Regions from separate parts of the Enterocloster citroniae genome, predicted to be linked through region 1. Evidence: riboswitches for the same ligand, from Rfam matches in the RefSeq annotation. Region 1 holds a riboswitch; each other region holds the start of a gene.
The links. Region 1 has a riboswitch for thiamine pyrophosphate ahead of thiW (energy coupling factor transporter S component ThiW). Riboswitches for the same ligand answer to the same signal wherever they lie in the genome.
Positions count from the first base shown of each region.

Region 2: linked by a shared signal. The riboswitch ahead of thiD (bifunctional hydroxymethylpyrimidine kinase/phosphomethylpyrimidine kinase) and the one ahead of thiW (energy coupling factor transporter S component ThiW) in region 1 are both predicted to bind thiamine pyrophosphate.
Region 3: linked by a shared signal. The riboswitch ahead of thiS (sulfur carrier protein ThiS) and the one ahead of thiW (energy coupling factor transporter S component ThiW) in region 1 are both predicted to bind thiamine pyrophosphate.
Region 4: linked by a shared signal. The riboswitch ahead of ABID13_RS13050 (thiamine-binding protein) and the one ahead of thiW (energy coupling factor transporter S component ThiW) in region 1 are both predicted to bind thiamine pyrophosphate.

Region 1 is NZ_JBEPLZ010000006.1:67,097-75,123, forward strand. It holds gene trpD (anthranilate phosphoribosyltransferase) at 1-288, opposite strand, end outside; gene ABID13_RS09715 (anthranilate synthase component II) at 389-961, opposite strand; gene ABID13_RS09720 (anthranilate synthase component I family protein) at 958-2,478, opposite strand; gene thiE (thiamine phosphate synthase) at 2,974-3,651, opposite strand; gene thiM (hydroxyethylthiazole kinase) at 3,638-4,555, opposite strand; gene thiW (energy coupling factor transporter S component ThiW) at 4,638-5,174, opposite strand; TPP riboswitch at 5,288-5,397, opposite strand; gene ABID13_RS09740 (Cof-type HAD-IIB family hydrolase) at 5,455-6,306, opposite strand; gene ABID13_RS09745 (glycerophosphodiester phosphodiesterase) at 6,320-7,054, opposite strand; gene ABID13_RS09750 (ABC transporter substrate-binding protein) at 7,104-8,027, opposite strand, start outside.
Region 2 is NZ_JBEPLZ010000016.1:77,028-85,054, forward strand. It holds gene ABID13_RS18920 (LytR/AlgR family response regulator transcription factor) at 1-665, shown strand, start outside; gene ABID13_RS18925 (ATP-binding protein) at 673-1,980, shown strand; TPP riboswitch at 2,051-2,159, shown strand; gene thiD (bifunctional hydroxymethylpyrimidine kinase/phosphomethylpyrimidine kinase) at 2,366-3,157, shown strand; gene cytX (putative hydroxymethylpyrimidine transporter CytX) at 3,153-4,370, shown strand; gene ABID13_RS18940 (peptidylprolyl isomerase) at 4,545-5,297, shown strand; gene ABID13_RS18945 (L,D-transpeptidase family protein) at 5,660-7,060, shown strand; gene ABID13_RS18950 (MATE family efflux transporter) at 7,327-8,027, shown strand, end outside.
Region 3 is NZ_JBEPLZ010000011.1:80,182-88,208, reverse strand. It holds gene ABID13_RS15935 (ABC transporter substrate-binding protein) at 1-892, opposite strand, end outside; gene ABID13_RS15930 (aminopeptidase) at 1,018-2,139, opposite strand; gene ABID13_RS15925 (ABC transporter ATP-binding protein) at 2,164-3,174, opposite strand; gene ABID13_RS15920 (ABC transporter ATP-binding protein) at 3,155-4,150, opposite strand; gene opp4C (oligopeptide ABC transporter permease) at 4,150-5,034, opposite strand; gene ABID13_RS15910 (ABC transporter permease) at 5,037-6,011, opposite strand; TPP riboswitch at 6,379-6,483, shown strand; gene thiS (sulfur carrier protein ThiS) at 6,720-6,917, shown strand; gene thiF (sulfur carrier protein ThiS adenylyltransferase ThiF) at 6,920-7,561, shown strand; gene ABID13_RS15895 (thiazole synthase) at 7,650-8,027, shown strand, end outside.
Region 4 is NZ_JBEPLZ010000008.1:128,318-136,344, forward strand. It holds gene ABID13_RS13035 (ABC transporter ATP-binding protein) at 1-363, opposite strand, end outside; gene ABID13_RS13040 (ABC transporter substrate-binding protein) at 439-1,548, opposite strand; gene ABID13_RS13045 (ABC transporter permease) at 1,618-2,379, opposite strand; gene ABID13_RS13050 (thiamine-binding protein) at 2,348-2,644, opposite strand; TPP riboswitch at 2,734-2,843, opposite strand; gene ABID13_RS13055 (collagen-like protein) at 2,912-3,949, opposite strand; gene amrS (AmmeMemoRadiSam system radical SAM enzyme) at 4,112-4,939, opposite strand; gene amrA (AmmeMemoRadiSam system protein A) at 4,936-6,342, opposite strand; gene ABID13_RS13070 (SLC13 family permease) at 6,415-7,539, opposite strand; gene ABID13_RS13075 (HPr family phosphocarrier protein) at 7,855-8,027, opposite strand, start outside.

The DNA.
Region 1 (8,027 bases):
AAAGGCGCTGGTGGTGGAAATGTTAAAGGTTCCCACCTCATCCCCTCCTGTTCCCACAATATCCATTACGGAAAAAGGCGGATTGAGTTTCACTGCCTTATCCCTCATAACTGTGGCGCACGCTGTTATCTCATCAATGGTCTCTCCTTTCATTCTCAGCGCTGTAAGGAAAGAGGATATCTGGGCCTGGGTTGCCTGGCCGCTCATAATTTCATCCATAACTGCTTTTGTGGTTTCAAAATCAAGGTTTCTGTTTTCAACTAACTGGTGGATTGCCTGCTGAATCATAATCATTCTCCTTTTCAAATACGGGCTATGCCCATGCGTCAATGTCGCGTAGTCTGTCCTTATGATCACGTTCCAATATGCCTCAAAGCCGCCGCGGCGGTCAGGCAATTGAAAGAAAATTTTCCAATATTTTACTTCCATCAGGTGTCAGGATGGATTCAGGATGGAATTGAAGCCCGTAGACATGGTATTTTCTGTGCTGCACTGCCATGATCTCACCTGCTTCACAATCCCTGGCCGTCACTTCCAGTTCCTCCGGTAAGTTCCCGGATTGTGCTGCCAGGGAATGGTATCTGGCTGCCTGGATTTTGGAAGGCAGCCCCTTAAACAAAGGCGATCTGCTGTCTAACTCGATCCTGCTCTGTTTTCCATGCATCAGCCTTTTTGCATGGGAGATGGTTCCTCCAAATGCCTCGCATATGCCCTGATGTCCCAGGCATACTCCCAGGATGGGTACCCTGCCCTTCAGCTGCCTGATCGCATCTTCCATAATGCCCGCATCCCCCGGATAACCGGGACCGGGAGATAACACCAGATGGCTGGGATCCAGATCCTCTATCTCCCGGATGGTGATCTTATCATTCCTGACCACCTGTATATCCTGGTTTATACTGCCGATCATCTGTACCAGGTTGTAAGAAAAACTGTCGTAATTGTCAATCAGAAGGATCATCTGTCATTTACCTCCCCTGCATTTATAATGGCATTTATCACTGCCCTGGCTTTGTTGGCTGACTCCTCGTATTCATTTTCCGGCACACTGTCCATAACAATACCGCCTCCGGCCTGCACAGTTACCTTTCCTCCCTGTTTTACCGCCATGCGGATGGCAATACATGTGTCCAGGTTGCCGGTAAAGTCCAGATATCCCAGCGCCCCGCCGTATATTCCCCTGGGCACCTGCTCCAGCTCCTCAATGATCTGGCATGCCCGGATCTTTGGCGCCCCTGACAGGGTACCTGCGGGCAGGAGGGCCTCGATGGCGGAGCATCCGTCCAGCCCGGGCCTTATATCGCCTTCCACCTGGGAGCAGATGTGCATGATCTTTGAATACCGGTGTATCATCTTGTACTCTGTCACCTCCACGGAGTCAAAGGCTGCGATCTTTCCAATGTCATTGCGTCCCAAATCCACCAGCATGTTGTGCTCCGACAGTTCCTTTTCATCTTCCAGAAGTTCTTTTTCCAGCTGTCTGTCCTCCTCCGGTGTGGCTCCCCTGGGTCTGGAACCTGCCACCGGGAAGGTGGTGAGGCGTCCGTCCTTCAGCCGGATCAGCGTCTCCGGTGAGGTGCTGATGATCTCATCATTATCAATGTTCATGTAGACCATGTAGGGTGACGGGTTGGTGGTTCTCAGAACCCGGTAGGCCCCCAGCAGGCTGCCCTTATAGGGACTTGTGAACTGTCTGGATATGACTGCCTGGAAAATGTCTCCGTCCAGAATATACTCCTTTGTCTTTTCCACCGTGCGGCAGAACGTTTCCTTGGACACATTGCAGGTAAATACCGGTTTATCCGGGGATGTCATCTTTTCCAACGGACTGGACTGGTTGATCAGGGATGTTATGGTTTCAATTTCCCCGCAGACCCTTCCATACTCCTTCATCAGATATTCCAGATACTGGGTCTCCCTGGGGCGGGGATCGGGATCTGCTGTTCTGCCCGTTCTCATGTTTACAACGATTTCTATCTTTTGCTTTAAGTGGTCGTAGGCAATAACCTTGTCAAACAGCATTAAGTCGAGATCATTGGCGCTCCCCCTGGAAATATGGAGGACCGGCTCTGCATATTCCACCATGGCATATGCAAAATATCCCACAAACCCGCCGGTAAAAGGAGGCTGGCCTTCCAGGCTGGGGGACTTAAACCGGGAGAGGATCTCCCTGATGACCTGAAGGGGCTGATCCGAGGCCAGGGTCCGGGACGGTATCTCCCTTAAGCTGCTCTCAATGGTCACGGATCCGCTTTTACAGGTCACGCGCATAACGGGATCATATCCCAGAAAGGAATAGCGCCCCCATTTTTCTCCTCCCTCAATGCTTTCCAGAAGAAAGAACCGTTTGCTCTGCCTGGCGATACGGCGGAGCAGGGTGATGGGGGTTATCACATCCGCGTATACTTCGCGGCAGATTGGAATAATGTCGTATTTGGGAGCAAGTTTTAAAATTTCTTCGCAGGTTGGGATTATCATGTGTGGCTCCTTTCCGGGTAAATGATCATGTGGGTTTACTGTTTTTAATGTGGCTGCATAAACTGGACGCCGTGTTCTGTACACAAAAAAAGCCTCCATCCCCAGCCGATTCAATCGGCAGGGACAAAAGCTTTTAATACTTCTGCGGTACCACCCTGGTTGACGTTGTTTCCGTTCCATTCCTGTGAAAAGGAAAAATAAAAAGCATCAAGTTAAAATTAACCTGATGCTGTGTTATTGAACAAAAATAAAATACGCCCGCTCTGTAACGCACCATCATGCGTCCTCCCTGTTAACGGTGGGATACCCGTCAGCCCATACTCCCATCAGCGTAAACGCTTCCGGTTTCCAGCTGCCCTCGCAGGTCCATTCAGATTCTAATCCAATGCTCCCTTACACCGGCCGGAAGCTCTCTGCGCCTGGAATTATGATCTTACTTACTCCTGCTCAACAGTTTTTTATGTTTTGTTGAATGTTGAACTTATTATAATCACATCATTTTGAATTGTCAACTGTTTTTGGAAATAAATTCAAACTTTTTTTCATTTCCTCCACCAGGCATTGGGTTGTCCCGCAGATATCCTCAGCCGCAAAGATCCCTGAAACAATGGCTGCTCCTGCCACATGGCTGCCTGACAGCTGTCCGATATTCCCCAGGTTGATGCCTCCGATGGCAACCACCGGAATATCCACACTATCACAAATCTCACGCAGGGTCTCCATGGTCATGGGACGTGCGTCCGCCTTGGTGGTGGTGCCGAAAACAGCACCGCTTCCCAAATAATCAGCCCCCTGTGCCTGGGCTCTCAGTGCCTGCTCCACGGTCTTTGCCGTGACTCCCAGAATTCGGTCAGGGCCCAGGATCCTTCTTGCTGCTTGGGCATCCATATCATCCTGCCCCACATGGAGCCCGTCCGCATTGCATGCCTCTGCCAGATCCATGTTGTCATCTATGATCAGGGGAACGTGATACCTCTGCGTCAACTCCCTCAGTGCCTTTGCTTCTCCCAGTATCTGGTCAAAGTTCTTCTTTTCCAGACTTTTCTCCCTAAACTGGACCATGGTGGCACCGCCCTTAAGCGCTTCCTCCACCTGCCCGCAGAGGCTCCTGCCCCCTGTCCATGCCCTGTCCGTCACCGCATATATCAAAAGCTGGTCTTTATGAAATCTCAATCCGTTTGCCTCCTTCCAGCATTTCATCCGTTAAAATGCTCATATAATCCATCAGATACATCCTGAAGGTACCGGTTCCGCCACCGCTTTCCATGGCCTTTTCAGCTGCCAGTTCCCCACAGATCCCATGGGCGCACAGTGCGGCTACGGCGGCCTGCACATACGCATCCCCGCCATTTCTGCCGATTGTTCCTCCCTCGGCCGGGCCTCCATCCTCAACCGGGTCTCCGCCCTCAGCCGGGCCCTTGTCCTCATACCTGGCCGCCACGGCACAGAACGCGCCCATGACGCCGTCCAGCATGCACCCGCTCCCCGTGATACGCGCCATCCAGGGATGTCCGTTCCTTACAGTCACCACCTGGTGCTGACCGGCCACAACATCCACGCTTCCGGTCATTACAACCACTGCGCCGGTGCGGCGTCCCAGGGACAGGGCTGATGAGACCTGTCCGTCCATGACGGAATCTGTACAGGAATCCACACCGCATACATTTCCGCGGTCCATTCCCCCAAACGCCTGGTCCAGTGCACAGATCTCGGATGCATTTCCTCTGATGACGCATACAGGCACCTGCCTTAAGATCCTTAAAGCAGATGCCCGGCGAAACCCGGATGCGGTAACACCCACGGGATCCAGGATAATGGGATGCCCCAGTGACGCCGCCCTTTTTCCGGCCAGGATCATGGCATCCACCCGTTCTTCCTCCAGGGTCCCCATGTTCAGCACAAGCCCCTGACAGATGGTGGTTACGTCCTCCACCTCCCTGATCCCCTGAGCCATGATCGGCGAACCGCCCACAGCCAGTATCATATTAGCCACATCCCCGGCTGTCACATAATTGGTAATGCAGTGGATCCGCGGGGCGGTATTTCTGATCTCTTTTATCCATTCTCTATGTATCATGACGCTGTATCCATTTCCTCACTGGTGTCTGTATCCTCACCGTTATCTGTTTCTCCACCGGTGTCCGTATCTCCACCGGTATTTATTTTCCCACTGCCTTAGACGGCTGGATATCCGTATCCAGCAAATGCTTCATATATTTAAATGCCCCGGACTTGCACAGCACCCCGATTAAAAATGCCGCGATCACAGTGCCGCACAGCGTGCTCATCAGAAACGGCATCACATAGGCGAATATGGCTGCTTCTTTGCCCATGACCATGGTTGCCACGGGGTAGCACAGGATACCGCCCACGATACCGGTGCCAAAAACTTCTCCCGCATAGGCCAGCATCAGTTTACCGGAATACCGGTACGCCAGGCCGCAGATCAGGGCTCCTATCATGCTTCCCGGAAATGCCAAAAGGCTTCCCGTGCCCATAAGGTTGCGTATCAGCGAGGTGCAGAATGCCATGGCCACACCGTACCCCGGGCCGAGGAACACGCCTGCAACCACATTTGCCAGGTGCTGGATGGGAAAACATTTGGACGCTCCGATAGGGATCGCAAAACTGGACAGTGACACTGCCAAAGCCACCAGCATGGCGCTTACCGCCAACTTTTTAACACTCATTTTCATACTTATTTCCTCCATTATCTTATGGTGTACTCGATCCTGGATATTCTGACCGCTTCTGGATATGAAAAACAAAAGGCCCATACCCCGTGGGATATGAACCATGATATACAATCAATTAACCGGCGCATATTTCCCTACGTTGGCATTACCCAAATCAGGTACAATAGGTCGAAGTTCGATTACTTCCTCTCAGCCTGCTTTACAAGCTCCCTGTTGTCAATAAGCATAGCACTGGTTATTTGCTTTGTCAATGCATTGGGTCAATTTTGCTCATGTTCCGTCACGCCCTGCCGGCCTCCTTGTACAGGACCAGATTCTCAATAGCATAGGCCACCCCGTCCTGTGCATTGGTACGGGTCTGGCATTTGGCTGTATTTTTTATGCGTTCCATGGCATTTCCCATAGCAACCGTATATTTCAGATTCATGGAAAGCATGGAATAGTCGTTTTCACTGTCACCTATGGCCATGACCTGGTCCAGCCGTATATTCTTCATGGATGCATAGGCGGCCAGGGCCTTGCCCTTCTGGGCCTCAATATGGGTCAGTTCCAGGTTGGTGATAAAGGATGAGGCCACTGCCAGATCTTCCACTGCCTTAAGCCGCTCCTTTACCTGTTCCAGAACCTGGCGGGATTCATGGATCACGGATATCTTATAGAACTCCAATCCCCTGCAAAGCAGTTCACCGGGCGGTATCAGCGTAAATCTCCGTCTTATATTCTCATAGGAGTATTCCGCCATGGGAAGAAGGATATCGCGCTCAAAACATTCCCTGAACTCCTCCTCACCGGCAATGGTGCAGCTCCCCCTGTCTGTCATAAAATCAAAGATAACATCCTCGTTCCGGCAGCATTCCAGTATATGTTCCACCTGGGACCGGGCAAGCTCCTGTTTATGGATCAGCCGTCCTTTCCAGTCATAGACAGATGCCCCGTTCATGCATACGACCGCTGCCTTCAGCCCGGCTTCCTCCAAAGGCAGCAGGGCATCCGCATAGCTTCTGCCCGTACATACCAACAGCTCTACGCCTGCATTTTGCATACACCGGATCACATGGGCATTGCGCACGGATATATGCCCATCCGGGCCCAGCAGAGTGCCGTCCATATCAACTGCCACTAATTTTACCATTCAACCAATCCTTTCACCCCATCCGGTCAACCACGGACCGGCACAAATCGGGTTTATTTGTAATAATGGCCTCTATGCCCTGTTTTACCAGCATTTCCATATGGGGTTCTTCATTGACGGTCCACACATGGAGCCCTAACTCCCAGGCCATGGCAGCGGGGACCAGATCCTTATCCTGCATATGGTACAAGGCAGGGTGGAGGGCATTTACATGGACCCTGTTCCTTCCATAGGAGGCCACGTCCAGCCAGCCGTCCGAATACAGCAGGCCGGTATATACAGAGGGGTCCAATTCCCTGAGCCTAACAAGGCTTGGATGGTAGAAGGAGGAGTAAATGATCCTGTCCTTCATCCCCATCTCAGCGGCCAGTGAAAGCGCCTCTTCTTCAATCCCTTCATACCGGACGATCCCTGTTTTCAGTTCCACATTGATGACCAGCCCCGTGGGTTTTAAAAGTTCATAGACCTCCCTTAAGGTAGGGATGGAAGCTTGGCGGTACTCCGGAAACAGTTTGTTAAAATGCAGTTTTTTCAGCTGGCTCAGGGTGTGATCCTTAATATAACCAAATCCGTCACTCACCCTGTCTATGGTCTCATCATGGGCTACTACCAGCTGATGGTCCCGGGTCAGCTGCACATCCAGCTCCACCCCGTCCGCCCCCTGCTCTGCTGCCAGCGAAAATGCCTCCAATGTGTTTTCCGGCGCATAGGCGGATGCGCCCCTGTGGGCCCAAACCTGTGTTTTCATATTTCCAAACCCCTTTCATCCATGTGACCGCGTCACAATACAACTATTATCACTCATTTAGCAGATTATATTCCTCAATTGCCTTGTTGATCTGCTTTGCCATATTGGCAGCCGTATCCTGGGGACTGATATGGTTGTTCAGCATGTTCTCAATCTCTGTCTCCACCACCTGTCTGGCCTCAGGGAATACGCTTATAAGCGCACCTGCGGATTCCGGAGTGGAATCGTGAAGCTGGTCAATGGCGGTTCCAAACTGGGGATATTTCTCCAGGTTCTCCTTAAATACAGGTTCCTCATGGGCAGCCGTGGTCACCGGGAAATATCCGGTCTGGGCGTTCCAGTACGCCTGGCTCTCAGGGGATACAAGGTATTTCACAAACTCCCATGTGGCAGCTTTTTTCGCCTCATCCTCATTGTTCAGCGCCCACAGGGAAGCTCCTCCGATGGAGACGCCGCCCTTGTCCTCAGGATTTACCTTTGGAAAATAGGCGGTACCGACTTCAAACTTGCCGTTTACATCCTCCAGGATCTGCTTGAGGGAAGCCGTGGACCCCAACGTCATTGCGGATTTTCCCGAACTGAAATCAGCCAGCCCGGAATCGCCTCCCCTCCCCACGATGGGCGCATATCCCTTATCGTACAGGTCCTTCCACACGGTCAACGTATTGACAGCAGCTCCATTTTGGTCAAATTCCACCGCAGTGGCAGCACCCTGCCTTCCATTGCCGTTATTCACATAGCTAAGCCCCTGTTTGCAGGTGAACTGCTCAAAAAACCATCCGTAAATCCCCAGGGAGATCGGTTCCCCTGCACCGCCCTTTTGCACCAGGGCGTCCGCTGCGTCCGCAATCTCCCCAAGGCTTTCCGGAACCTTTGATATCCCGGCCTTTTCAAACATGTCCTTATTGTAGTAGAGAAGGGGCGTGGAAGAATTAAAGGGCATGGAATACAGCTTCTCATCTACAGTATAATA
Region 2 (8,027 bases), on a different contig from region 1:
AGTGTGATTTCATAGTGGAATACGCGTCCGTATTTTTTGAAGGGCGTCAAATGGCAGTGCATATTGATACATATGAAAAAGGGAGCGAACTCATAGAAGCCGGACAGGAGTATGACCTGTATCTGCTGGATGTGCTGATGCCTGGGCTGACCGGCATTGAGACAGCGGCCAGGCTGGGAAAGGGGAATCACGCGGTGGTCTTCATCACCTCATCCCTGGAGGCCGCGGTGGATGGGTACAGCGTCAATGCGGCAGGATTTATCCTAAAGCCGGTGGAAAGGAATCATTTTGAGGCCACCATGGAACGTGTGGTAAACCAGTACCTGGGAGAGCGGGAAGCGTGTATATCCGTTATCCACAACCGTGTTCCCGTACACCTTAAGCTGGAGCGGATCGCCTGGTTTGAGAACCGCCTGCACCGGGTATTTGTGACCCTGACAAGCGGGGAGACGCTGGCAATCGGGCAGAAGCTGTCGGAACTCCAGGAGGAGCTGAAGGAGCATCCGCAGTTTTTGCGCTGCCACCAGAGCTACGTGGTGAATCTGGAACAGGTGGAGCGGTTGGAGGATTCCTGCTTTCACATGAGGGAGGGACAGCTGATCCCCATTTCCAGGAATTTTTACAAGCAGAGCAAGAATGCATATTACCATCACCGCCTGAAATGAGGTTTTCATGAACGATAACGCATGTACGATTTTTCTGAATCTGATTAACCTGGCAGTGCGTATGATGCCTATTTTCGTATGTTTGGAGCCAAAGCACAGGAACCGGGAGAATATAGCCGCAGTGTCAGCCTATCTGTGGGTCATCATGGTATCCATGCAGTCCTTGTTTCATATTCCCCAAGAGATCTTTTTTGTTTTCCAGGGCATCTTTTCATGCCTGTTTTTCCTTGTGCTCCTCATCTTTTTTCAGGGCAGTCTGCTGAAAAAGGCATTTCTTTATGTTTCAGCATGGCTGTTCGCCGTGCTTTCCACATCCCTGAACGAATTTGCAGCCTGGGTGCTGGGCAGCCGTGTTCCCTTGTCCTACGGCCAGATCTGTGTTCTGGTATCCCTTGTTTCCGCGGCCGGCTTCTGCCTGTTTGTGCGGTTCTGGCTGAGAGATGCGGTGGACCGCCTTTTTTCACAGCTTTCCACCCGTTCCTGTTCCCTGCTTCTCACCTATCCCTGCGTTTCCCTTGTGGTGCTTGCCATTGGGACAAACAGCATTTTCTCCCCTCGTTCCCTGGCATCCCGGGGGATCCAGGATATCCTGTTCTTTATGGCCCTCTGTGCCATGATCCTGATCCTCTATGTGATGATCCTGGGAAATACCCTGGAGATCACATGCCGAAGGAAAACGGAGGAGGAACTGCAGTTTGCAAGGCAGCTGATCGGAAAGCAGAGGGAGCACTATAACCAGACCCTTGATTATATTGAGCAGGTGCGTATCATTAAGCATGATTTCCGGCACCATATCCACGCCCTGCAGAACATGGAAAAGGAGGAGCAGGACAGGTACCTTAAAAACCTCAAGGAGGAACTGGACCGGACGGCCCAGATGGTATTCTGCCAGAATCAGGCAGTTAACGGACTGCTTCAGGAATATGCAGCCAGAGCACGCCAGGAGGATATCACCTTTGAGGCCAGGGCCGACCTGTCGGCGCACGTGCCCGTGGATGACCTGACGCTGTGCATTGTTATCGGAAACCTGCTGGAAAATGCCTTTGAAGCCTGCAGGCGCATCAGCGGAGCACGTTTTATACGGGTCCAGGCCCGGTGGATGGATGACCATCTGATGATGATGGTGGAAAATTCCTATAACGGACAGATCACACAGAGAGGGGGAAAGATCCTTTCCAGCAAAAAGGACGGAGGTCTGGGCATGCTCAGTATCCGGAGGATCCTGAACCATCCCGGGGATGAGTTTGATGTGGATTATGACGGCACAACCTTTACAGCCATGGTGAAGATCGTGGACCGGGCCATGGCGGAGTAAGGCGTGCCCAGGGGAAGAATGGAAAAATGGATTGCATTTTTCCCAAAAAGAGTTATAATGAGTATTGTTAATACAGACAACGGGGAGCTCACTTAAGTGGGCTGAGAGTAAGCTGTTCATGCTTAGACCCATTACCTGATTTGGATAATGCCAACGTAGGGACCATAGGAGATCATATGCCGGCGGTGCACCTGTTTTGGTGCACCGCCGTTTTTGTGCGGAATGGGCCAGGTGTGGAATGGGCCATACGCGGAATCGGCAATATGTGTCATCGGTGGATATTATCACTCGGTAAAAGGGAATCAGCCCAATGGGCACCCAGGCGGCAGGCTGGGGGCACCACCTTCTGTCGCCTAAGAAAATTAATGCGAAAAGGAGAATAACTATGTACACAGCATTAACAATCGCAGGAAGTGATTCCAGCGGAGGCGCCGGCATCCAGGCGGATTTAAAGACAATGACCGCTCATGGGGTATATGGAATGAGCGCGATCACTGCTCTGACTGCACAGAATACCACCGGCGTAACAGGGATTATGGAAGTGACACCTGAATTTTTGGGTGAGCAGCTGGATGATATCTTTACAGATATCTTTCCGGACGCAGTCAAGATCGGGATGGTTTCCTCATCGCGGCTGATCGAGGTGATCGCAGATAAGCTGTCCGCCTATCATGGGGTAAATATCGTGGTGGATCCGGTCATGGTGGCCACCAGCGGTTCCAGGCTTATAGATGAAGCAGCGGTCCAGGTACTGAAAGAACGGCTGATTCCCATGGCAGACCTTTTGACACCGAATGTCCCGGAGGCGGAAATCCTGTCAGGGATCAGGATCAATTCCCAGGAGGATATGGAAGAGGCGGCCCGGATCATTGGGGAGAACTGCGGATGTGCCGTGCTGTGCAAAGGCGGACACCAGCACAATGATGCCAATGACCTTTTATACAGAAACGGGGAGCTGCGCTGGTTTATGGGAAAACGGATCCAGAACCCTAATACCCACGGCACGGGCTGTACCCTTTCCAGCGCCATTGCCTCCAACCTGGCCAAGGGAATGGAGATGGATATGGCAGTGGAAAAGGCTAAGGCGTACCTCTCCGGGGCGCTTGGAGCCATGCTGGACCTTGGCAGGGGCAGCGGTCCCATGAACCATGCGTTTGCCATTAAAGGCGAATATTAGGGAGGGCGGGAATATGAGTGAAAAAAGAACTTCTGTGTTCAGCAACGGGCTGATCTGGTTTGGGGCAGGCGTGTCCATTGCAGAGATACTGACAGGCACTTACCTGGCTCCACTGGGATTTGAAAAAGGCATAGCCGCCATTCTTCTGGGTCATGTGATCGGCTGCGTGCTGCTGTTTTTGGCCGGACTCATTGGGGGTTATACCAGGAAAAGTTCCATGGAAACCGTTAAAATGAGTTTCGGTGAGCGGGGAAGCCTGCTGTTTTGCGCCCTGAATGTGCTGCAGCTGGTGGGCTGGACCTCCATTATGATCTATGATGGGGCGCTGGCAGCGGGAGGCATTTTCCCGGCAGGGAAGTGGATCTGGTGCCTGGTGATCGGAGGATTGATCCTGGTGTGGATCCTGATCGGCATCCAGAATCTGGGGAAGATCAATACCCTGGCTATGGGAGCCCTCTTTATCCTTACCCTGATCCTGTGCCGCGTGATCTTCACAGGCTACGGGGCAGCGGAAGCAGTTTCAGGGGAGGCCATGAGCTTTGGAGCAGCAGTGGAGCTGTCCGTGGCAATGCCTCTTTCCTGGTTCCCGCTGATCAGCGATTATACCAGGGAGGCAGAGCGTCCGTTTGCAGCAACAGCGGCAAGCGCAGCGGTGTACGGCGTTGTGAGCATTTTTATGTATGTCATAGGAATGGGGGCTGCCATTTATACAGGCGAGTACGACATTTCCATCATTATGGTAAAGGCCGGCCTGGGACTGACGGGCCTGCTCATCATTGTACTTTCCACAGTGACAACCACCTTCCTGGACGCGTATTCCGCGGGGGTATCCAGTGTGTCCATTTCCCAAAAGATCAAGGAAAAGTGGGCGGCTGTGGCTGTTACGGTCATAGGTACCGCGGCGGCCATGATGTTTCCCATGGATAATATCACCAATTTTCTGTATCTGATCGGTTCCGTGTTCGCTCCCATGATCGCCATCCAGATCATGGATTACTTTTTCATAAAACAGGATCACAAAAGGGAATCCTTTTGCATTTCCAATCTGGTCATATGGTTTGCGGGGTTTGTGATCTACCGAATCCTTATGCATGTGGATACGCCTGTGGGCAGCACGCTCCCCGACATGGCGGCTACCATGGGCCTGTGCCTGGTATATTACCGTGTGACGGCAGGCCATAAAACCAACACCCAAAATGTGATAAAAGTGTGATAATTTTATAAAATACTTTACTGGACTGTTCATGGATGTTACAATATGCTCTGGCAGTTTAAAACCAGGGCGTATGGGCTGCGGCACAGTGCATGCAGTTTACATATGCGCCCAATTAACCGGGGGCCCGGGAACAAAGGGCGGAAGATCCCGGATGAATGAGGAGTGTTTATTATGAAAAAATGGATATGTGCAGGTGCGGCAGCCCTGCTGGCAGTTTCCATGCTGTCCGGCTGCAGCGGCAGATCAGGCAGTTCATCTGCCCAGGCTCAGACCACCCAGGCCCAGACTGAAAGCCAGACAGAATCCGCAAAGGCGGAGGAGACAAGCGGCAATGCAGAAACAGGCAGCGCAGCAAATGGCAGTGAAGCAGGGGTAAAGGAAAGCGAAGCAACCGGCGGTCCGTCCGCTGAGGAATTGGAGGCAGCGGCCGGAACCCATCATGTGAAGATCACTGTAAAAGATTACGGCACCATTGACGTGGCGCTGGACGGGGACAATGCCCCCATAACGGTTGCCAATTTCCTGAAGCTGGCAAAGGATGGATTTTATGACGGGCTCACCTTTCACAGGATCATGAGCGGTTTCATGATCCAGGGCGGAGACCCCTTGGGCACAGGCATGGGCGGTTCCGATGAGGAGATCAAGGGCGAGTTTGCAAGCAATGGTGTGGAAAATCCGCTGTCCCACACAAGGGGAGCCATCTCCATGGCCCGTTCCCAGATCAAGGACAGCGCCAGCTCACAGTTTTTTATCGTGCATGAGGACAGCACATTCCTGGATGGGGAATATGCATGTTTCGGATATGTGACAGAGGGCATGGAGGTTGTGGACGCCATCTGCAAAGATATCCAGCCAGTGGACAACAACGGCACGGTCCCTAAAGAAAACCAGCCAGTGATCCAGAGCATCGAAGTAATAGATTAAGAAGTTTCGTAAACATTCAGCCAGCCGGAATAAAAACGCAGCCGCCGGGGACCCCATCGATTGAATCAATGGAGTTTCCCGGGGCCTGGGGCTTAATTTCGGCTGGCTTTTTATTCAAACCGCCGCCGTATCCGCCGCACCATTCCCATTCTTCTAATCAATGGATGCACCCCGCCCGCCCCTTCGCGTAATTCCCAATTTATGAAGAATTCTTACATTTTTATTTTAACGGTTGAAATTCTCCCAAAAGGTTGTTATGTTAAGTAGGCAGCCTGACCTTTTTATGGCAGGGCTGGAAAAGAAGTGAAGATTGGGGCTAATTATTTATGCGCATTGTAAAAAAAGGAAGAACAATTGGGAAAATGCTTTTGACGGTCATGACAGCCGCGGCTTTTACGGCCTCATTAGCAGTGACATCATTGGCTGACCAGAACGCGGATACCACCAGGTTCGTACCCGGCACAAAGGTAAACGGTGTGGGGATCGGCGGACTTACAACAGATGAGGCAAAAACCAGGATAGAAGGTTTTTATGACGGTGAATATACCCTGACCATAAAGGAACGGGGGGACAAAGAGGAACGTATTAAGGGAACGGACATAGGATATAAGGTGACGGTGCCGGAAGGTCTCCAGGCTATTCTGGATGCCCAGAACGCCTCGGGGCGCAACTCGGGACCGTCCACGGACAACTCCCATACCATGACCATGACCGCGGCCTACAGCGAGGAGGCTTTGACAGCCAAGATCAGATCCCTGGCCCTTATAAGCGGTTCTAATATCACAGTCACCGCGGATGCACGTGTGTCATCCTATGAAGAGGGACAGCCATTTACCATTATACCGGCAGTACAGGGGAATAATGTGGACGAGGCTAAAACAGAAGCCCTGATCAAAGAAGCGGTAAAGGCAGGGCGGACATCCGTGGATATAGATGGGGCCGGCTGTTATTACCAGGTGAATGTGCGGGAGGACAGCGAGGAACTGAAGGCCCTGTGTGATACCATGAACAGGTATAGGACAGCAACTGTCAATTATGTGTTCGGCGATGTTAAGGAACCCCTGACCGGGGAGATGATATGCAGCTGGATTACAGGCAGCCAGGGCACCACAGCGGTGCTGGACCAGGAAAAGGTGGTTGCGTTTGTGGCCGGACTGGCTGCAAAGTATGATACGGCCGGAACTGCCAGGACCTTCCACACTGCGGGGGGAAAGGATGTAGAGATCACCGGCCCCTATGGATGGAAGCTGGATGTGGCGGGGGAGAGCGCAGCCCTTACCCAGCTCATACAGGCAGGACTGGCCGAGGGAGAACAGGACCGGGAGCCGGTGTATGCAGCCACAGCTGCCAGCCGCACTGCGCCGGACTGGGGGAGTACCTATGTGGAGATTGACCTCACCGGACAGCATGTGTACATGTTCCAGGAGGGCAGCCTTGTATGGGAAGCTCCCTGTGTAACTGGAAATATCGCTAAGAACTACGACACGCCTGCGGGCATTTACAGTCTGACTTACAAAGAAAAGGACCGGATCCTGCGTGGAGCAAAAAAGGCGGATGGAAGCTACGAATATGAGAGCCATGTGGATTACTGGATGCCGTTTAACGGAGGGATCGGCCTGCACGATGCGACCTGGAGAAGCAAGTTCGGGGGATCCATCTATCAGACCAGCGGCAGCCACGGCTGCATCAACCTGCCGCCGGACAAGGCAGCGGTTCTCTATGATCTGGTTTACAAAGGGATGCCGGTGCTCTGCTATGAGTGAGCATAGGCCGCGCCGGTGACCAAAAAGTATGGGAGACTGGGAAATGGGTGAGATCATCCGTTTCCCAGCCTCCCTTTTTTGTCCTTTTTCCGTAATAAGGACAGTCTGCTCCCCGCGGCTGACTGGAAGTGAAATCCAATTGTCTAAAATGTATGTCCTGGAGTGAGAATTTTGGTTTATTTTCTACTTGCAAAATAGATGCAAACAGAGTAAATTTATTCAGATGATAATCAGATGATGATTTAGAAGCAGAGAGGATACATAGTATGGCCAAGAGTGCGACAAAGGATATGACAGAAGGCTCGCTCGTAAAACTGATACTGGGGTTTTTCATCCCTATGCTGTGCGGGCTTTTGTTCCAGCAGCTTTACAACATGGCTGACACCATTATCGTGGGAAAGTTTCTTGGGGTAAAGGCATTGGCGGCAGTGGGCTCCACAGGCTCCATCAATTTTATGATCATCGGCTTCTGCCTGGGGGTGTGCAGCGGATTTGCCATTCCTGTGGCCCAGAAGTTTGGTGAAAAGAATATGAAGGCCCTGCGGCGTTTTGTGGCAAACGGCGGCTGGCTGGCCGCGGCATTCGCAGTGGTAATGACAACAACGGTCTGTCTCTTCTGCCGGGATATCCTGGAACTGATGCAGACGCCTGAGGATATTATCGAAGGGGCCTACAGCTATATTTTTGTGATCTTTCTGGGAATACCGGCCACCTACCTGTACAACCTCCTGTCCTGTACCCTGCGTTCCCTGGGGGACAGCACCACGCCCCTCTTGTTCCTGGTGTTTTCTTCCGTGGTCAATGTGGCGCTGGATCTGTTCACCATTCTGGTGTTGGACATGGGAGTGGCGGGAGCAGGGTGGGCCACCATAACTGCCCAGGCTGTGTCAGGACTCCTCTGCCTGTTTTATATGAAGAAGAAATACACCATCCTGAAGATGAATGAGGATGAATGGAAGCCGGACCG
Region 3 (8,027 bases), on a different contig from region 1:
CGGTGACGTCAATGTCCCCGTTTACCAGCTCAGCCTGGCAGGTGTCTTTGTTGGAAACCTTAAAAATAAAGTTCTTGATCAGGGGCTCGCCCTTAAAGTAGTCAGGGTTGGCAACCAGCTTGACATACTGGTCGGGAACAAACTCCACAAATTTATAGGGGCCGGTACCCACAGGGTTCTGGAGCAGCTCGGTGGCATCGCCCCACTTTCCCACAGGGGTGCCTTCCCAAATGTGCTTTGCCAGTACAGGCTTGTCAATAAATTTCACCAGAGCATCCAGGTAAGGCGCCTTGAAGGTGAAGCTGACCGTGTAGTCATCAATGACCTTGATGCCTTCCACATGGTCGGCAGTGCCGTCATGGTAAGCGTCAGCGCCCAGCAGAGCGGCGGAAAACTCATCATAGCCCTTGCCAAAATCGGGATGGCAGGTGGTCTCATAGGTGAACGCCACATCCTCAGCAGTAAAAGCCTCACCATCATGCCACTTGATGTCTTTCTTCAGGTTGAAGGTGTACACAGTGGCGTCCTCGTTGATCTCATAGGACTCGCACAGGCTCTCAACATAATTGTCGTCAACATCTTTGGTCAGAAGACGGTCATAGACCAGGAAAACAACTTCGCGGTCATAGTTGGAGTACTGGAGGGTGGGGTGGAAAACGCCGGATGCCCCGGCCTTGGAGCCCCAAACCAGAGTATCCTTGGCAGAAACAGTTTCATCCGTAACCTCGGCAACCTTGCCGGTGTCGGTACCGACAACTGCAGCTGCGCTGCTGGAGGGGCTGGTGGCGGCTGGTGTGTCGCCGGCAGGCTTTTTGCTGCCGCAGGCAGCCATGCTCAGAACCATGGTAAGAGCCAGTCCAGTAGAAAGAACTTTTGTGATCTTCTTTTTCATAATCTTCCCTACTTTCAAAAATTTTTCTGAAGCCTTTGCGGATTAAGGAATCCGCCTATCGCTACTCTCCCGGGCTTTTCCCAAAGAGATGCTTCCAAAGGTTATTGCCGCATCAGCGGCATTTATCAATCCTGGGCAAAATAAACGTCCGGGTTCAGTACGCGCAGATCCTCAGGCAGGTAGATGCCGTCCTTGCGCACCAGCTCGCCATCGATCCACACCTCACCGCCGCCGTGTTCAGGCCGGTGGCTCTGGATCAGATCCCAGTGAATGCTGGACCGGTTGCCGTTGTCACGGCCCGGGAAATTGTAGCAGGCGCCCAGGGCCATATGCATGGATCCGCCCATCTTCTCGTCAAAAAGAGTCTCGTGTACAACACGCTGCACATAGGGGCTGGTCCCCATAGAAAACTCGCCTATGTAGCGGCAGCCCTCATCCAGGGAGATCTCCTTTAAGAAACGCTCTGTGTCATTGGCGGAAGCCTCCACCACCTTGCCGTCCTTAAAGGTCAGGCGCACATCGGTAAAGAGAAAGCCATTGTGCATGGAGGGAACATTGAAGCTGATGGTGCCGTTAACAGAACAGCGGTCAGGGGTTGAAGCAATCTCCCCATCGGGCAGATTGTGCTCGCCGGCAGCGATAAGAGCGGTAAAGCCCTTCAGGGACACGGTCAGATCCGTACCCGGTGCCACAATGCGTACCTGGTCCGCGGCCCTCATACGCAGGGCCATGGGCAGGGAAGCCTTCTCCAGCTTGTCATAATCCATGGTCATAAGATCAAAATAATAGTCGGAGAATTCGCTGAGGCTCATGCCCGCATTCTGGGCCATCCCATGGTTGGGATAAGTCAGGGACACCCAGCGCAGCTTGCTTTTGGCACGGCTGATCAAGCTTTTACAATACTTCGTGTACATGGTCTGCTTTTCCTGAGAGATCAGGCAAAACTCGCAACTGTTATAGGGAGCGGAGATGGTAACATGGCAGTCCATCTCATCCATAAGAACCACGCTGGGCTTAGCCATCAGCTCCAGCTGTTCTGCGGTGGCCCCCCTTAGGATGGCACGGCGGATGGTGGTCTGCTCCAAACTGACAAAGGGCACGGCGCCACAGGCATATGCCTCCTCCACCAGAGCTTCTGCCAGCTTGTCTCCATCGTCCACGGCTGAGATCATCACCTTCTCACCTGGCTGGATCTTTAAACTGTGGCACATAACGGTAGAAGCGATCTTTTTAAATCTGGGATCCATAATCTTTCTACTTCCTTTCCTGCTTTACTTATGATTGATCTCCTGCCAATGATGGCAGGCCACAAAATGGGTTCCGCCCGTGCAAGCCAGCTGAGGCTCGGTGCTCTTGCACTTGTCAGTGGCGTACGGACAGCGGGTGTGAAACTTACAGCCTGATGGCATATTGGTAGCACTGGGGATCTCGCCTATCAGCTTGATCCGCTCAGGGTTATCATCAGCGGTGGGATCCTCGGGAGGGATAGCGGAAAACAGGGCCTTGGTATAGGGATGGAGGGGCTCTGTCATTGTCTCCTCCGTGGTGCCGGTCTCAAAAAGGGTGCCCAGGTACAGAACCCCGACCTTATCACAGAAATACTCCACGGTCTTCAGATCGTGGGAAATATACAGATAAGTCAGGCCCAGTTTCTCTTTCAGCTCGCTCATCAGGTTCAGAACCTGGGACTGGATGGAGACATCCAATGCGGACAACGGCTCGTCAGCCACCACAAAACGGGGCTTCACAGCCAGAGCCCGCGCAATACCGATGCGCTGCTTCTGTCCGCCGGAGAACTGGCTGGGATAACGGTTGGCCATGGAGCGGTCCAAGCCGCACAACTCCAGATAATAGGCGGCCAGGTCGCTTGCCTCCTTGCCGGTGGCGATCTTGTGTTTCTTGATTCCTTCTTCCACGATCTGGCCCACGGTCATGCGGGGATCCAGACTGGCATTGGGATCCTGGAAGATGATCTGCATCTCCTTCCGGTACTCCATCATCTCTTTGCGGTTCAGGGCAATGCCCTTCTCCTCATCAAAGATGGGTTTGCCGTCAAAATATACTTTTCCGCTGGTGGGGCACAGCAGGTTCAGGACACAACGGCCCGTGGTGGATTTGCCCGAACCGGACTCACCCACCAGGCCAAAGCACTCGCCCTCATTGATCTGGAACGACACATTGTCAACAGCTTTGACCACGCGGCCGCTCTTCTTGCTAAAAGGGTTCTTTCCCAGAGGGAAATATTTTTTCAGATTTTCAACTTCAATCAGTGGCTTCGACATGGTTAGTCACCTCCCAGCAGCGTACTTTATGGCCAGGCTCTACCTCCACCAAAGGAGGGATCTCGCAGGCGCACTGGCCGCCTGCCTTGAGGCAGCGAGGGGCAAAGGGACATCCCGCCGGCATATTCTCGGCGCTGGGCACCATTCCGGGGATGCTGTAAAGCTTACCCTTGTTTTTCAGGCTGCGTCCCATACGGGAACTCATCAGGCCGAAGGTATAAGGATGCAGAGGATTGCGGAACAAGGTCTTGGTATCACATTCCTCCATCACATAACCGGCATACAAGACAGCAATGTTGTCGCTGATCTCACCAATCACCCCCAGGTCATGGGATATAAAGATGATGGTGGTGTTCAGCTTCTTCTGCAATTCTTTGAACAGATCGATAATCTGCGCCTGGGTCGTTACATCCAGGGCCGTAGTTGGCTCATCGGCAATGACCAGCTCGGGATCGCAGGCCAGGGCCATAGCGATCATCACACGCTGGCGCATGCCGCCGGAGAGCTTAAACGGGTAATAGTCATATACACTGGCAGGATCAGGGATCGATACCAGGTTCAAAAGTTCCAGGCACTTGGCCTTGTTGGCCTGTCCGGTCATGTTCAGGTGCTGTTCCAGCACTTCGCTGAGCTGCTGGCCCACGGTGAACACAGGGTTAAGGCTGGTCATAGGCTCCTGGAACACCATGGAGATACGCTTTCCGCGGATCTTCTGGAATTCCTTGTCAGGCAGTCCGTTCAGCTCCTGTCCATCAAAGAGGACATTGCCGGTGACTTCGCAGTTATTTTTGGGCAAAAGGCCCATGGAGGAAAGCATGGTGACGCTCTTGCCGCAGCCTGACTCACCCACCAGCCCCAGCACCTTGCCGCGCTCGATATTCAGGTTGATCCCCTTGACAACAGGATAGCTTTTGCCCGCGGGGCCAAACTTGATCCAAAGATCTTTTAATTGAAAGAATATATCATGTTCCGCCATTAGTCAGCACCCCTTCCTTTTTTCTTAGGATCCAGGATCTCGGACAGGCCGTCACCCAGGAAGTTGATAGCCAGAACGGTGCTCAGGACCAGGATACCTGCGGGAATCCACATCCACCAGCAGTCCTGAAGGATCTGCATGTTCTGGGCAGTGGACAGGATCGTGCCCCAACTGGACTGTGGCATAGCGATACCCAGACCCAGGAAACTTAAGGACGCCTCCATCAGGATGGCGTTAGCCACGCTCAGGGTGGTATAGACGATAATAGGACCGCTGGCATTGGGCAGGATGTGACGGAAGATGATCTCCATCTGGTTTAAGCCCAGGGAGCGGGCTGCATCCACATACTCAACATTTTTCAGGCTCAGCACCTGACTGCGCACGATACGGCACACACCGGGCCAGCCCAGAATACCAATGATAAAAATCGTGTTATGGAAGCTGGGACCGGTGATGGCAGCGATGCACAGGGCAATGACAAAAAAGGGGAAGCACATAATAATATCCACGATACGCATAATGACACTTTCCACAATCCCGCCGTACAGACCTGCAATACAGCCCAGCAGCACACCGATACACAGCTTAAAAAGCGTTGCGATCAAGCCCACGCTGATGGATACACGGCCTCCTTCAGCCAGACGGGTGAACATATCCCTGCCTAATTCATCCGTGCCCAGCAAATGCGTATCGCTGGGGCCGGTAAGCATATTCAGCAGGTCAATGGAATCAGATTCATATCCTGTGAACATGGGGCCAAAGATAGAAAACAAGATCAGGATCACCAGCACGATCAGACTGACCAAACACAGCTTGTTGGATAAAATTTTCTTCAGACTTTCTTGGAAAGGAGTCTGGATCTTTTCTTTTTTTATTTCCATCATCCTCATCCTTTCTCCTCGTGCAGAACCCGGGGATCAATGAGAGCATAAGAGATATCGGCGATCAGGTTGGCAATCAGCGTAAAACTGGCCAAAATCAGCACGATGCCCATGATCAGCGGGTAATCGCGGTGGTTAACAGCTTCAAAGTTCAAACGGCCAACGCCGGGCCACAGAAACACCGTCTCTGTCAAAAGAGAACCGGACAGCAGACTGGGAATCTGCTGGCTGAGGATCGTGATGATCTGGCTCAGGGCGTTTTTCAGACCGTGCTTATAGATGACCTTGCGCTCAGGCAGGCCCTTGGCACGGGCAGTTCGTATGTAGTCCATGGACTGGATATCCACCATACTGGCACGGGTATAGCGCATCATGGTAGCCGCATTCATCAGACCCAGGACAATGGTAGGCAATATCATATGCTTGGCCACATCCAGGACATAGGCCGGGCCTGTGACAGGATTGGCCGATACCGTAACCATTCCGGAAATCGGCAGCAGCTTTAAGTTGACGCCGAAGATCTTGATCAGCACCATGCCGAAGAAGAAGCTGGGAATGGAAATGGCTGCAAAAGCCAGGATGGACGAGGTATTATCCACGATTCCCTTTTTATGCCTTGCCGAATAAATACCAACAGTAATACCCAACAGGGTACTCAGTGCAATGGCTGCACATGCCAGCAGCGCGGTGTTTCCCAGTCTGTCCAGGATGATGCCGATGACGGGGGTCTTGTACCAGATAGAATAACCAAAGTCACCTGTCACCACACGGCCCAGCCACTTTACATATTGTACGGGCCAGGGGTCATTGGCACCCAGCTCCTCCAATTTTGCTGCGATCTGTTCAGGTGGGATATCCGGCGAGTACATGCCGGAATAAGGGTCGCCGGGGATGCTCATGACCAGGAAGAAAACAATCACCGACACACCGAACAGAATGACCACTGAAGTCAGCAGTCTTTTCCCAATATACTTTCCCATTCGTGTTCCTCCATACTTTCCTCTTTTTGTCTTGTAAGGGTCCGGTACAGGCTTCCTGCAGCACGCAGCCACCCCTGCGCCCTCCCAAAAGGCGCATGTCTTGGTGATTTTGCTTTTATATGTATGTATTAACCCGCATATACCATGCAATATGTAAGACCATACCGAATTACAATGACAATGTAAATTAACTTATTATACAAAATTCGTCAAAATTTGTCAATATGATTTATCTACATATCTACTTATCCAATTTTAACAAACAATGGATTCATACAGATGTATCCAAATGAGGTATCCAATTCCCCTCCCCCTGTTTTTAAAAACAGTATTGACAAACCCGCTCCCGTGTCCTATACTGGATTTTGTAAAAAACGGGGAGCTTATGAATAGGCTGAGAGGAAGTTTTAAACTTCGACCCATGAACCTGATTTGGATAATGCCAACGTAGGGACCGATCATGAAACTTCTTAGCGGGAATACTTTGGTATTCCCGTATTTTGTTGTTCTCTCCACCATACGGGACCAGATCCGGTCCGCAATCCACAATTAAATACAGGCAGACAGAGTGAATCTATGTTCATGAAGGGGTGCACCACCGCGGGTGTATTGCTTTGTGAACATTTTTTTATTCTGCAATGTACGCCGGAAGCTTTCCTGCCGCCAGGAGCTTCCCAGCGCCCACTGCCGGAAAAGGAGGTGTAACAAATGCCCATGATCAATGGCAGGCAAACGCAGCTGTCACAGCCGGTCACAGTAGAGGAGTATCTGCTGGAACAGGGATACCGTCTGGACAGGATTGCAGTGGAATTTGGAGGTTCCATATTGCCCAAAGGAAGCTATGGCACTACCCGGCTTGGGGATGATGATGTACTGGAGATCGTAAGTTTTGTAGGAGGAGGCTGAATATGGACACTGTCTTAAACAAAGAGCAGCTTCACCGTGCCCTGACCGAACGGCACACGGCCCAGGTCCAGGAAAAACTGGACCATGCCCGGGTGGCTGTGGCAGGGCTGGGAGGCCTGGGCTCTAATGTGGCGTTTGCACTGGCCAGGATCGGCGTGGGCCACCTGCATCTCATTGATTTTGATGTTGTGGACATAACCAACCTGAACCGCCAGCAATATACGGCGCGCCACCTGGGCATGTACAAAACCCTTGCGCTGGCCCATGAATTAAAGGAGATCAATCCTTTCCTGGATATATATACCCATTGTGTCAGGGTCACTGAATCCAACATCCAGTCCCTGTTTGAACATGAGACCATCATATGCGAAGCCTTTGACCGCCCTGAGGCAAAAGCCATGCTGGCCAATGGGATCCTGGAACAGTTTCCGGACAAGTTCCTGGTATCCGCGTCCGGAATGGCGGGTTTCGGGAGCGGCAACAGTATCTGTACCAAAAGAGCCGGGAGGCATTTTTATGTGTGCGGAGACGGCACCTCCCTTCCCGGGCCGGGAAACGGCCTTATGGCGCCCAGGGTCATGCTCTGCGCCGCCCACCAGGCCAATATGATCACACGGCTGATCCTTGGAGAGGAGACCGTCTGAGAGACAGCCGCTGCACAGTTTAAAAGCAAAGGAGAATTGAAACATGGAACAAAAAGAAAGAGAGCAGACAAAGATGGAACAAACAAAAATGGAACAACAAAACACGGAGCAGACAGCCCTAAGCTCCTGCAGCGACCCTCTTATCATCGGAGGCCACACCTTTACCTCACGTTTTATTCTGGGATCGGGAAAGTATTCCCTGGATCTGATCCAGGCAGCCGTAAAACAGGCAGAAGCCCAGATCATCACCCTTGCCCTGCGGCGGGCAAATGAAGGCGGCATCGCCAATATCCTGGACTACATACCCAGCCACGTCACCCTCCTTCCCAACACCTCCGGCGCCAGGAACGCACAGGAGGCCGTCCGGATCGCCCGTCTCTCCAGGGAGGCCGGGTGCGGGGATTTTGTAAAAATAGAGGTGATACGCGATGCAAAATATCTGCTGCCCGACAACACAGAAACCATC
Region 4 (8,027 bases), on a different contig from region 1:
CTCCAGTCCGAACTGGGCAAAATATCCTCCCGCCTCCTGCCTGGCCTCTTTCTTTTTCATGCCCTTTATAATAAGCGGAAGGGCCACGTTGTCCTCGATCGTACGGAAAGGAAACAGCAAATCCTTCTGCAGCATATAGCTGACCCGTCCCGGGCATCCTGTGATATCCTCTCCCTCCATCAATACACGCCCCTTGTCCGGGGTACTTAAACCGGCTATGATATTGAACAGGGTGGTTTTTCCTCCCCCGCTGATCCCCAGGAGGGAAACCAGTTCCCCTTTATTAAGCTCAATGGAAATGTCCTGGATAACCGGCTCCCCGTCAAAGGATTTGGACACCCCTTCCACCTTTAATTGTACCATCTGTTCCTCCTTGCCCCAGGGGCGCATTTCAGGGCGGCGTCTTAACAGCCGCCCTGCTGGATCTCCTCACACATGTCAGGGCAGATAATCATTGGAAAAACCTGTGTTTTCCTCAATGGGCGTTTCCACAAGCCCCTTTTCATTCAGCCAGCTGTAATACCCATTCCACCGGTCCGGTGAAATATACCCCCACCGCTCCGCATCTGCCTGGTACTGATCCGCCAGGTAGATCTGGCTTGCCTTTACAAGTTCAGGATCCAGCTCAGGGGCGGCCTTGCAGAGAATGTCCGCAGCTTCCTCAGGTTCCTTAACGGCATCCTGATAACCTTTACTCACCGCTTCCATGAACGCCCTGACCGTATCAGGTTCTTGTTCCAGGAAATCATTATTGGCAATGATGACCGGGGTATAAAAATCAAATACAGGATTCAGGTCCGCAAATGCAAAATAATCCGTTTCCAACCCCTCGATCTCTGTCTTTACGCCGGCCCACGCATAGAAGATCCAGATAGCGTCCACTGATTTTGTCTTAAGGGCCGTAACCTCGTCTGTTACCATACTGGGAATCAGCTGTACTTTGCTGAAATCACCGCCGTCCACCTCCATCACGTCCTGGATGGTGGCTTTTTCTATGGGCAGATCCCATGTGGCATATTTCATGCCTTCCAGCCCTTTGGGCCTGTCCATCCCTTCCCCCTTGCGGGAAATGATGCCGGATGTGTTGTGCTGGATAACAGCTGCCACCGCAGTCACGGGCAGCCGGGTATCCCCTGAAAACGCAGGCGCCAGGCTGTCCTGGAAGGACATTGCAAACTGTGCCTTGCCTGAGGCAACCAAAACCTCAGCTCCGTTTTCCGGCGGCTGCACAATGCTTACCTCCAGTCCTGCATCTTTAAAATATCCTTTTTCCTCCGCCACATAAATTCCTGTGTGGTTGGTATTAGGCGTCCAGTCCAGTACAAAGGTGATCTCCTTTGGCGGACCCTCCGCCTGCCCGGACGTCTCCTCTCCTGCCTGATCTTTATCCGGTGCCGCTTCCTGCCCGGATGGCGCCGCTTCCTGTCCTGATGAGGCTGCCTCCTGTCCGGGTGACGTCTTCTCCTGACCGGACGGGGCCGCGCATCCTGACAGCATGATTACAAGCACAGCCGCCCCAAGGACTCCTGCGTATCTTTTTTTCTTCATATTCTCCTCCTGAATCCTACTGTGTGCTCTCGAAGATTCCGAAAGTACACTACTCTATCCAACTAATTCTTAACGTTTTTCCCAGGGCATGCACTTTTTCTGAAGCAGCTCCACCAGCCACATAAGCAGCAGGCTGATCATTGAAATAAGAAAGATCACTGCAAACATTTTATCAAATGAAAATGCCTTTCTGACCCGTGTCATGTACACGCCCAGTCCGCCGAATCCCCCCAGCCATTCTGAGATCACGGCGCCTACCACTGCATAGGATGCTGAAATCCTGAGACTGGAAAAAAACTGGTTCAGCGCTCCGGGAAGCTTAAGGTAACGGAATATCTGCATACGGCCCGCCCCCATTGCCCGAAGAAGGTTCACTGCGTCCGGATCAGCGGACTTAAAACCTGTGAGAAGTCCCACGGTGATAGGAAAAAACGTTGTGATGACAATAAGTATGACTTTGGGCGTCATCTCATACCCGAACCACAGCACTAAAAGCGGAGCCATGGCCACAGCCGGAACCGTCTGGGTCAGGACGATCAGGGGATAGAATGCCTTATATGCCTGCTCAAACCGGTCCATCAGTACTGCGGCAAAAAATCCGGTTGCAATTCCAAATCCAAGGCCCAGGGCTGCCTCCGTCAAAGTAATCCTGGCATTGTCCATCAGAGCAGGAAACTCGCTCACAAAGGTACGCGCCACATGGACAGGCGAGGGCAGCATAAAGCCCTCTATGATTCCCATGGACACGGCAGCCTGCCACAATATGAGTATGGTGACAATGGCCGAACAGGACCAGAATTTACCTGTGGTGTTTTGTAACTTTCTTTTCAATGGTAAGCACATCTCCTTCAGGGCGGTAGGATACCTTGATATATGCCGCCACGGATGGCGCACCTGCCCTGACGGCAATGTGCTGGCACTCTTTCACAATATCCATAAGCTGGTCATAGTCGCCTTCAATGGCCGTCTCAAACGGTCCTACATAATAGTTTAACCCGGTGCTTTTGATATAATCAATGACCTGGTCCACAATGCGGATCAGCTCCTCATCGTTCTCTGCTTCCGGTAATGTCTGAATTGCTACACTTGCGTTCATAATTCTCTCCTTTTCTCTTATTGTCCCATAGGATGCTCCAACAGAACAGAATATAAAAATCCCGCCAGGACAATCCTGGCGGGACATCACAGACATGGTCTGAATACTCCCTACGCTGGCATTATCCAGATCAGGTGTCAGGGTTCGGAAACCTAAGTCCCATCTCAGCCAAGCAAGCCCAGCACCCCTCTTGATTTTCTTGCTTCAGTATACTACCCGTGATATTAAAAGTCAATATATGCCATTTAATATATTATATCCCCGCTTTTATCTCCTCAGTTTGAAGATCACCATGGTCAGTGATCCCTCCGGGCCGGGAAGAGGACTGTTATAGGTCAAAGTAAATGTGGTCTCCTCCGGAACTGCAATGATAAAGGAGACAGATCCCACCGCACTGGACCGTCCTTCCCCGGTCATGAAATAGATCCCATATTCAATATGAGGTCCGCCGTTATAGGACGGCGTGATCTGCATATATGTCTTTTCAGAATACAGTACGGTCACCTCATAAAAAATGGAGTAATATCCTGGCTGGAGAGTGATATGGGTGGGATCGGTCAGCACAATATTACCTGTGTCGTCCGCCACGCCAATTCCCATGGGTATCTGCTGTGCATTGACATACAGTGCCGCAAAATTGATAAAGGAAGCAAATATGTCGTTGGGTACCACACCGGTGGGGCCGGTAGGACCGGTGACACCAGTAGCGCCTGCAGGTCCGGTGGCTCCTGTTGGGCCTGTTATTCCCGCAGGACCTGTATCTCCCTGATTTCCCTGAGGGCCGGCAGGTCCCTGAGGGCCGGTGGCTCCCGATGGTCCCTGGGGGCCGGTGATCCCCGGGTTTCCCTGTGGTCCCGCAGGCCCCTGGAGTCCCTGAGGGCCGGTGGGACCGGCCGCCCCCTGAGGGCCGGTGGCTCCCGTGTTCCCCTGGGGGCCGGCAGGTCCCTGGGCGCCTATGGGTCCCATAACCCCGGTACTGCCGGTAGCGCCTGTTGCCCCTGTTGCTCCCTGGGCGCCGGTGGGTCCAACCTCACCTCTGAACCCCATGGGTCCCTGAAGGCCCTGGGGGCCGGTAACTCCCTGAGGCCCGGCTGCTCCCTGGGGGCCGGTGGCTCCCTGAGGCCCGGCTGCTCCCCGGGGGCCGGTGGCTCCCTGAGGCCCGGCTGGTCCCCGGCAGCAGCACCAGTCATTGCATCTGCATCCGCTGCCGCATCCATTTCCGCTATTGCACCCACTTCCGCTGCCGCAGCCTTTTTTGCCGCATCCATTTCCATTGCTACATTCATTTATATCGTCTTGATACATCGTACTCTCCCCTTCACATAGATTACAAAGCAAATGCACTTCCGGATCGTTCCGGCAGTGCATTGCGTTCGTTACTTTTATTATATGCACGTCTGAGTTCCCCGTTAATCCAGGGCGTACATAAGGGGAGTGCCCATTCCCGGGGGCAGCGTCTCCAGACTGCTAACAATTCCCTATAAACACATGCTTAAGGGATTTACGGGCAGTCTCTGCCAGGGAATAGACCGTACGGATATCAGTAGCCCCCCGGTCCGTCATCTTCCACCTTGGGAAAAACCGTGTGATATGGAGGGGAATGTCCGAACTGATCCCACCAACCCAGGAGGCCAGCTCCTTAATCTCCTGTTCTGAATCATTTTCCCCCGGCACGATCAGGGTGGTGAGTTCCACATGGCAGGCTTCAGCCGCCCGCTGGATGAAATGCCGGACCGTCCCCAAATCTCCGCCCAGCTTTGCGTAAAACTGGTCCGTAAACCCCTTCAGGTCAATATTCATGGCATCGGTAAGGGGCAGGATCTCATCCAGAACCGGGTCCGTCACACTTGCATTGGTTACAATCACATTCTTCATCCCGGCTGCCCTGATAAAACGGGCCGTGTCACGCACATATTCCCATCCCACCAAAGGCTCATTGTATGTGTATGCCACTCCTATATTTCCCCGGGGCCTTAGGGCCTGGGCCCGGGCAGCCAGTTCCCCCGGCTCTATATAAGCCGCTTCGCTTTCCCCCTCCCCGGCCATGGATATCTCATGATTTTGGCAGAAGGGACATCTCAGATTGCATCCGAAACTTCCGGCCGACAAAATCATGGTTCCCGGACAAAACATGGCAAGAGGCTTTTTTTCAATGGGATCCAGAGCCAGGGAAGTGATCTTCCCATAATTTACAGGTATGATCCTCTCCCCCGTATTCTTCCTGGCCCGGCAGAACCCGGTCTGTTCCCTGTCCAGTTCACAATGGTGCATACACACATCACATCTGATCTTCATCCCTTATCACCATGCCTTATGACCTGGAACCGCTCCAGCCTGACATCCATATCATCCGCATCGATTCCGGCTTTCTGTTTCGCGATCTCCAGCTGCTCCTCCACTGTGTCCACACCGTCCAGATTTGGCAGAAGCAGGCCGCGTCTCTGCCCTTTGGTGACAATGACCCCGTAATGCTTTACGTCCAGTTCCTCCGTTCCGCTTATGGGCTGTGTCTCTCCCAAAACATCCACACTGTACACAAGGCGGCACAGCTCTTCCTCCATTACGGATGGGAACCTTGGATCATGGATCCCGGCGCTTACCGCGTTCTGTATGATTTCCTCAGCCACATTCCGGCACACAGGGCCAATGGTGCCGATGCACCCCCGCAATGCGCCGTTCTTATGAATGGACACAAACGTCCCAGCCCTGGTGTCCAGCATCTCCTCAGGCAGTTCATCTTTAACCGTATCCAGGGAAATCATCCTTCTTGTGCGCACATAGTGTTCCAGGGATCTTCTTGCAAGGGATACATAGGCGTCCTCCCCATCCTGCATCTGCCTGCATCTCTCCTGTTCAGCCGCCTCGTACTCCTTGAGGAAATGGCGGCTTTTATCTTTTCCTTTCACCATAAAGGTACAAATGCCGTATCCCACTCCAAAGGGGCCCTGATAGGTCAGGCGTCTGGACTCTACAGCCATGCCGTCCATGGCCCCCGCCATCATGGTAAAGCTTCTGTGGCCGCATTCCCCAGCCTTTTCACAGAATTCTTCCTTAAACTCCAAAAGCTGTCCAAACCGGGCATTCCCCATAATCTCCATGATCCGTTGGTCATACTCCGGCCCCTGGGCGCTGTACCCGTAAGGTCCGTCCCCTTTCAGCTTATGGGACAGATCTCCGCTGGCTATGATTACCACTCTCCGCCCCAGACGTGAGACTGCTTTTTCGATCAGCTGTCCGGCCTTGTAATGATCCGCAAAAGGCAGACCGGAACCACCTATGCGGACCAGCCTGTAATCCCTGTAGTGCTGGTTCACAAAAAACAGCGGTACCATGGTTCCATGATCCAGAGTCCTGTCCCGTTCCCCCTCCGTTCCCATGGGAAAATCCGCTTCATCCGCCAGACTGCGCAGTTCCTTTACCAGCTCCCTGTCATATTCAACCTCCACGGCTTCCTGAGGCGCAAGAAACTGACCGAAATCTCCCCTGGCTCCCCTTCCCGGGGAAATGTGAAAGTAATCCCCATACATTACCGCGTGAGGCGACAGCATCACAATGGTCTCGGGCCGGGATTGCGCCACCAGAAGGGCTGCCTCATGATATGCCTGGACGGTATCCCTGATCAACAGTTCCTGCCCCCTGCCAACAGCCGGTACGATAAGCGGCGGATGGGGCACCATAATTCCTGATATGATAGCCATGTTCTCTCTCCTTCCTTAGTCATGTCCTAAGTTAAGTATAGCATTCCCCATCTCATTTAAAAAGGGTCAATCTTACAGCGCGATCCACAGCAGAACGGCCAAAAAAGCCAAATTTACCGCCGTGAACCAGGCCAGATACCTGCCTCTGTACATGGGGTACAGCCTGGCTATATATTTATAGGAAATAAGACTGGCCATGGATGCGATCAGGGTGCCCAGACCGCCCAGATTCGTCCCCACTATAAGGCATTCCCATCTGTCTGTGAACCCTGACAGCAGCAGGGCTGCGGGCACATTGCTCAGCACCTGGCTGGCTGCCACGGCGGTAAGGATCTCCCTGCCGTTTAAGATATCCTCCAGCATACGGCAGAATGCGGGGACACGCCCCATATTTCCAATAAAGATAAAAAATGCCCCAAAGGTCGCCAACAGGGAATAGTCCACGGCCTGCAGCAGGCTTCTGTCTCCCATCCACACTGCCGCCAGGACAAGGATGAGAAGAAGCTGCCACGGCAGCATATGAGCCACACAGCATATGGACAGCCCAAAGAGGGCCGTGTATGTAAAAAGCGGTCCCAAGGGCAGCTTTTCCCCGGGACATGTTTTCCCTTCCCTGCATTCTTCTCCCCGTTTAAGTCCCCTGAATAATCTTCCCACAATGATCAGACCTATTCCCAGCAGCGCAAAGGATGCCAATGTATAAGGCATCATAAGGCCCACAAAATCCAGGGCCGGTATCCCGGCCCTGGAATACAGATACAGATTCTGGGGATTTCCAACAGGTGTCATCATGCTGCCCAGATTCGCCCCAATGGTTTGAAGCAGGACCACGGGCACCACCATGGCCTCCATGCCCGCCATTTTAAGTACAGTGATCCCAAATGGCACAAATGTGATAAGCGCCACATCATTGGTGATGATCATGCTGAAAAAGAAGCACAGATACACCAGCACGGCCGCCACACAGCCTGCCCGGCTGACCCTTCCCAGCAGTTTTCCGCCGGCTGCCCGAAACACCCCCAGCCGGTTAAAGCCGGCCATGACCGTCATAAGGCAAAACAGCAGCCCCATGGTCCTGTAATCCATGTACGCCAGATACTCTTTGTCCGGTTTCACCAACACCATGGATACCAGTGCCAAAACAATGGCTGCGCTGAGCACTGTTTCCTTTTTTGCAAACGCTTTTATCCGCTTCATACCATATGTCCCCATCCTTTGTTGTTTCATTCGATTGTTCCATCCGGTCCCCCTCAGGATTCCAGCCATAGGAATAATATCACCTATGGGAGAAAGAATCAATGAAGAATAATGAATCCTGCTCCAGGATTCTCCGCCTGCAGCGGGCCGCTTCAGCGGCATTTTCCCTTCCGCCGCAGTGCGGTTTCCGCGGAGCGTTTTTTATATCATAGGGAATTCCAGAGAATTTTCCTTTCATATAAAAACAACACGGACCGGCTGCATATCCTGCAACCGGTCCGTGCCTGAATTTCAAGTAAGGAAAATCAAAAATTATTATGCTGCAAAAGGAGCAAGCTCTTCCAGCAGTTCATTACATTCGTCCGTATGAAGAATAAGCTCTACTGTTTTGGATTTTGCCAGGGACAGCACTCCAACAACAGACTTTGCATCAACCACACGGCTGCCGCACTTAACATCTGCATCATATGCATAGCGGTTGATGATTC